Regions from separate parts of the Cryobacterium arcticum genome, predicted to be linked through region 2. Evidence: riboswitches for the same ligand, from Rfam matches in the RefSeq annotation. Region 2 holds a riboswitch; the other holds the start of a gene.
What was found. A riboswitch is a leader RNA that binds a small molecule or an ion and turns the genes downstream of it on or off. The one in region 2 is predicted to bind thiamine pyrophosphate.

Region 1 (3,202 bases), 1.3 Mb from region 2:
CACGGCCGAGTCCGGATCCTGCGGCAGCACGCCGAGGTGGCGGGAGAGGTCCACCACCTCGGTGACCAGGGTGTCCCGGCCGGCCACGGTGACCGATCCGGCGACCTGGGCGATCACCGAGTGCGGCACCACCCCGCTGATCGTGGCCAGCAGGGTGGACTTGCCGGCCCCGGACGGGCCGAACAGCACCACGCGCTCGCCGGCGGCGATCGTGAAGCTGGCGCCGTGCAGCACGGCACGGTCCTGCCGGGGAAACGTGACGGTGACGTCCCGGAATTCGACGGCCGGCACGGCGCTGGCCGGCACAGCGACGGCGGGAGCCGTGACGGCGGGCTCCGCGATGTCGGACATGCCCCGGCCTAGCTGTTCAGCGCGCGGCCGATGGCGTAGTTGTCGACCACGCCCGTCTTGGCCAGCGCGTCCACGATCACCTTCGCCAGCAGCCCGCCCAGGATGACGCCGGAGGCCAGCTGGATGCCCAAGCGGAGGAAGAACAGGTCCTGGCCGAACCAGCCGGACCGGAAGGCGGAGAAGATGAACACGAATCCCGAACCGAGCAGGCCGGACAGCGCGTAGCTGCCCCAGCCGAAGGACGAGTACCGGCGCAGCGCGAACGGCAGCTCGCTGCCGGCACCTTGGATCGCCGCGGCAACGAACAGGATCGGTCCGACGGCGGAGCCGAGGAACACGACCTCGATGACGGAGGCCAGGATCTCGGCGATCACCCCGGCGAACCGGGTGCGCACGATGGCCACGGCGATGGGCGCCACGAGCAGCCAGCCGCCCAGCAGCACGTGCTGGGCGAGGTCGCCGGCCGGCCCGAGCAGGATCGACAGCCCGGTCCACGCCTGCACGAGTGCCCAGTAGAGGAAGCCGAAGACCACCCCGAGCACGACGATGAGCACGAGGTCCTTGAGGGTGAAACGGTGGATGGGGCGGGTGGCGGATGCGGGAGAGGCGGCGGTGGAGGAGGGTGCAGCAGGCATGGTGATGTCCTTTGACAGGGGAGAAGTGGGGTGGCCGGAGACGGCCTGGGGAGTGGAGGTCGAACGCGCCGCTCAGACGCGGCGATTCACTCGGTCGCCTCGGCGGGCCGATGCAACCATCGCCGGAGCGGACGGGTCAGATCAGATCAGATCAGATCAGATCAGTGCGCGGAGGGGCTGTTGATCGACAGCGTGAGGTGGCTGGTGACGTGCTGCACGCTCTGCCCCACGAGGATCCAGCCGGCCGCGGCCGTCTGCAGCACGGTGGCAAGGTCGCCCTGGAGTCGCGTCACGAAGTGCTCGGACGCGACGAAGCTGCCATTCGCCTTGGCGAAGTCGATGGCGGCGTAGATGTCGCGCATATGGTCGGGCTGCACTCCGGGGCGCCCGCCGTCGTCGAGCGGGTACAGCGCCCACTCGCCCGCGGCGATGATGCCCACGGGAGTCGCCGCGGGGATCTCGCTGCGCAGCGGCCCGGCACCGCCGGGCAGGGCGCAGACGACCTCGCCGGGGCATCCGCGGGAGAAGTGCACGGTGGCAGTCACATGATGACCGCTCTGCGCGGCCGCGCCGATGAGGTCGGTGAGGTAGCGCAGGATGTCGGCCTCGGCGCCGCCGACGAAGGTGCTCACGACACCGGTGTCCACGGTGAGGCCGGCGGTGTCGGTGCTCCGGATGGCGTCCAGGATGATGTCGGCGTAGCGGTCGCTCATCACGGCGAGCGTGATGCGGGCGCCCACGCCGAATTCGAGCGGCGTGAATGCCATCGGCGCCGGGTCGGGCAGGGTGGGGGTGGGATGTGTCATGTCGCGCCTTCTGTCGGTGAACAGGGCACGGGATGGTGTTGAGTGCGTTCTCCCTGCGCTGGCATGATCCAGATCAGGTTCAACGGTCGAAGCTTAGGAAGCTTCCTCTCAGCCCGGCTTACCGGACTCCCGTGTACAGCACCGACCATACACGGTCGCGACGTTCGCGCGTCCAGCGTGACGCCCCAGGTCAGGCGTGATGCGCGGGTCACGCGCCGCCGCGCTCGTGGCACGCCACCCGCGGAGCGGCGCGTGACCCGCGCTCGACGAACACGGGCCCGCGTCGAGCGCTGGCCGCGGTGTCGGCGACTAGGTCAGGCGCCGCCGCCTGGCGGGCCCATCACGAGCAGGGTCGTGAAGACGGCGACCAGGCCGACCACCAGAACGGATGCCAGCAGCAGCGGTCGGGCCAGCCCGACGCGGAGCAGCCGGCTCACCACGGTGTGGTCGCGGGGGTCGTCCGTGGCCTCCCGGCGCCAGGGGCCGTCGAGCAGGTTGCGGCGCTCGAGCCAGCGGTCGAACGGGATCGTGGCGTAGGGCACCACGGCGGTGGACACGGCGAGGAGCATCAGCCGGGGCCGCCAGTGCTGGTTGACGCCCACGAGCACCGCGGTGATCCCATAGGCCAGGAACACCAGCCCGTGCACGAAGCCGCCCACCCGCACCGCGCCGTCCCCGAAGTCGCCCGGCGCGAACACGTACTTGAGCAGCATCGCGGTGATCAGGATCGTCCAGGTGATCGCCTCGGCGATGGACAGGATGCGGTAGAACAGGCGGGGTGACACGGGGAGGACTCCTGGAAGCGTGATCGGCGGGCAGGTCAGAGTCCAGCCTGTCAGGCCCGCCTGAGCGGAGCATCCGTCGAAGGATGGAACCTCGACAGGCCATTGTGCCAGCATGAGGTCATGACGTACCTTCCCGCAGACACCCGTTACGAGTCCATGCCGTACCGCCGCACCGGGCGCAGCGGCCTCAAACTGCCCGCGATCTCGCTGGGCCTGTGGCAGAACTTCGGCGATGGCGCCCCGGTGGAGACGCAACGCGCGATCCTGCGGCGGGCCTTCGACCTCGGGGTCACCCACTTCGACCTCGCCAACAACTACGGCCCGCCCTACGGCAGCGCCGAGACGAACTTCGGCCGCATCTTCGCCGAGGACTTCTCCGCCCACCGCGACGAGACTGTCATCTCCACCAAGGCCGGCTACGACATGTGGCCCGGACCGTACGGCGACTTCGGCTCGCGCAAGTACCTGCTCTCCAGCCTCGATGCGTCGCTGAATCGGATGGGTCTGGACTATGTCGACATCTTCTACTCCCACCGGGCCGACCCGGAGACCCCGCTCGAGGAGACCATGGGCGCGCTGCACACGGCCGTCACGAGCGGCCGGGCGCTGTACGCCGGCATCTCCT
Region 2 (3,202 bases):
GGCCAAGCCCGACGGCCTGCTGGTGATTCCCGCCGACGACACGATCGGGTTCCTGCATCCGTTGCCCGTCGGAGCACTCTGGGGCGTCGGTGCCACGACCGAGCAGGCCCTGCTGGCGCTCGGGCTCCGCCACGTGCGCGACATCGCCCACGCCTCCCGCGAGACGCTCGAACGCGCCGTCGGGGTGGCCGGCGCGCAGAAGCTGCACGACCTGTCCTGGGGCATCGACCACCGCTCGATCAACCTGGAGCGCGAGGAGAAGAGCATCGGGCACGAGGTCACCTTCGAGCACGACGTGACGGATGTCGCCCGGTTGCGCAGCGAACTGCTGCGGCAGTCGGACGCCGTGGCCGCGAAACTCCGCGGCAATGGTCTCGTCGCGCGCACCGTGGTGCTCAAGCTGCGGTACGCGGACTTCAGCACCGTGACCCGCTCCCGCACCCTCGCCGACCCCACCAACGTGGGCCGGCGCATCTACGAGGAGGTCGCCGCGAGCTTCGATGTGCTCGCCGCGCGGGGCATCCGGGTGCGCCTCATCGGGGTTCGTGCCGAGCAGCTGGGCAACGGCGACGGGTCCGGGCTCGGCCTCTGGGACGACGACGATGATTGGCGGGAGGCCGAACTGGCCGTCGACACCGTCACCGCGCGCTTCGGCCGGGGCATCGTGCGCCCGGCCTCCCAACTGGGCGGGGGCAGCGCGCCGAAACGGGACGTGCACCCGTTCGGCACCCCGGATGCCGGACCCGCGAGCCGGCCGGATCAGAACCGGCCGTGACCTGCGGGCGTCACATCCGTCCGTGACATCCGGGCGTGACATCCGGCCGTGACATCCGGCCCGGCGCGGCGGGCTGGTCCTGACCGGTTCGGGGGAGTGGGGGTAGCCTTTCAGCATGACTAATCTCGCCTTGAAGCTCGCAGAAAACGCTCGGTACATCGGTGTGCGGTCGGCCTACGGAGACCCCGTGCAGATCGAGGGCGTCACGATAGTGCCCGTCGCCCTCGTGCAGTACGGCTTCGGCGGCGGTGGCGAGGGCGACGACGCCGAGGGCGCGGCGGGCGGCGGCGGCGGCGGCATGGCCATCCCGATCGGCGCCTATGTGAAGTCGGGCGGGGCCGCCCGGTTCGAGCCGAACGTGATCTCCCTGCTTGCCGTCGGCATCCCCTTCGTGTGGGTGAGCGGCAAGGCCATCGCGCGCATCATCCGCGCGCTCAAGCGCTAAGCCAGGGCCGGCACGGCCCGCGCGGGGGAGCGGAGACCGCCTCCCGCCGCTTCGCCGTGCCCGCAGCCGGTCTATACTCGAATCGAACACGGGAGTCCGGTGAACCGGGCTGAGAGGAAGCTACTTCAGCTTCGACCGTCGAACCTGATCTGGATCATGCCAGCGCAGGGAGGCTTCTCAATCCCGTGCCCTGTATTCATCTACGGAAAGGGCACGACCAGTGCATGCATCAACCAAACGTCTGACCGCGTCGACACCCCGCACGCCTCGGGTGCTGAAATGGCGCGTCGTGGACATCGTCGTGGCCAGCGTCATCGGCGTCGCCAGTGGCGTCATCTTCTGGGCGTGGGGACTGGCCTGGTCGCCGCTCAGCGCCCTGCTCGCCTTCACCCCCGGCCTGGAGGGACTGCTCGCCGGCGGCTGGCTGTTCGCCGGCGTTCTCGGCGGACTGATCATCCGTAAGCCCGGAGCGGCCGTCTACACCGAGGTCGTCGCGGCGGTCGTCTCCATGCTGATCGGAACCCAGTGGGGATTCTCGACGCTGATCTGGGGCATCATCGAAGGACTCGGGGCCGAGATCGTCCTCGCGCTCTTCCTCTACGCGAACTGGCGGCTGGGCGTGGCCCTGCTGGCCGGCGCCGGCGCCGGCGTGGCGGTCGGCCTGCTGGACACGACCTTCACGAGCTATGCCGCCCTCGACGTCGGCTACAAGGCCGTCTACATCGTGTCCGCCGTCGTGTCGGGCACCGTGCTCGCGGGCCTGCTGTCCTGGCTTGCCGTGCGGGGATTGGCCCGCACGGGCGCGCTCAGCCGGTTCGCGGCCGGTCGGGAGGCGAGCCGGGTCGGCCAGACGGGCCAGAACCCGTCTGGCCAGAACCCGTCTGGCCAGCACCCGTCTGGCCAGGACCCGTCTGGCCAGGACGGGCCTGGCGAGAGCGCTCTGCGGCAGACCGAGACCCCGTCGCAGACCACGCGGTGAGGGTGGGCGGATGCCTGCTCCGACGCCGCGGGATGAGCGCGTGACCGGCGCGAGGGTCACGGCCTCCGGCTGGGGCTGGCGGCACGCCGGACGCAGCCGGCCGGCGGTCTCCGGACTCGATCTTGACATCCGCCCCGGCGAGCGAGTACTCGTACTCGGACCCAGCGGGGCCGGCAAGAGCACCCTGATGCACGCCCTGGCCGGGGTGCTCGGTGACGACGAAGACGGCGACGAGACCGGCGAGCTGCTCATCGACGGCATCCGGCCGCGTCAGGCGCGCGGCCGGGTCGGTCTCGTGCTGCAAGACCCCGACTCGCAGGTGGTCCTGGCCCGCGTCGGCGACGATGTCGCGTTCGGCTGCGAGAACCTGGGTGTGCCCAGGACCGAGATCTGGCCGCGGGTCACGCAGGCCCTCGACGAGGTCGGGCTGGACCTGCCGCTGCGGCATCCGACCAGCGCGCTCAGCGGCGGCCAGAAACAGCGGCTGGCCCTGGCCGGGGTGCTCGCCATGCGACCGGGCCTGGTGCTGCTCGACGAACCGACCGCGAACCTCGACCCCGCCGGCGTCGTGGAGGTGCGCGATGCCGTGCACCGTTCGGTGCAGGCCTCGGGCGCGACCCTCATCGTGATCGAGCACCGGGTGGCGGTCTGGCAGGACATCGTCGATCGCATCATCGTGCTCGACCCGGCCGGCGGTATCTTGGCCGATGGGCCCACCTCCTCGGTGCTCACGGCGGAGGGCGCCAGGCTGGCGGCCGCGGGAGTGTGGATCCCGCGTTTCCCGCCCGCTCGTCCCCAACGGCGCCCGCTGCCCGAGCGCACCGGCGAGGTGCTCCTCAGCACCGCCGGTCTCGCTGTGGGACGGGTGCCCTTTGCCCGCCGGCACCCCATGGTGGCGGCCGAAGGGATCGACCTCGACGTGACGGCGGGCACCGCGACGGCGATCACCGGGCCCAACGGTGTTGGAAAGTCCACGCTCGCGTTGACCCTGGCCGGGCTCCTG

Region 1: it holds a riboswitch for thiamine pyrophosphate, as region 2 does, so the genes downstream of both, PA27867_RS16275 (YkoF family thiamine/hydroxymethylpyrimidine-binding protein) here and PA27867_RS10215 (ECF transporter S component) in region 2, are expected to answer to the same signal.

What each region holds. Positions count from the first base shown of each region.
Region 1 is NZ_CP016282.1:3,586,431-3,589,632, reverse strand. Features, by position in the region: gene PA27867_RS16285 (ABC transporter ATP-binding protein) at 1-351, opposite strand, end outside; gene PA27867_RS16280 (ECF transporter S component) at 360-986, opposite strand; gene PA27867_RS16275 (YkoF family thiamine/hydroxymethylpyrimidine-binding protein) at 1,148-1,792, opposite strand; TPP riboswitch at 1,826-1,935, opposite strand; gene PA27867_RS16270 (DUF3817 domain-containing protein) at 2,107-2,577, opposite strand; gene mgrA (L-glyceraldehyde 3-phosphate reductase) at 2,698-3,202, shown strand, end outside.
Region 2 is NZ_CP016282.1:2,270,711-2,273,912, reverse strand. Features, by position in the region: gene PA27867_RS10225 (DNA polymerase IV) at 1-775, shown strand, start outside; gene PA27867_RS10220 (hypothetical protein) at 891-1,220, shown strand; TPP riboswitch at 1,299-1,409, shown strand; gene PA27867_RS10215 (ECF transporter S component) at 1,441-2,199, shown strand; gene PA27867_RS10210 (ABC transporter ATP-binding protein) at 2,210-3,202, shown strand, end outside.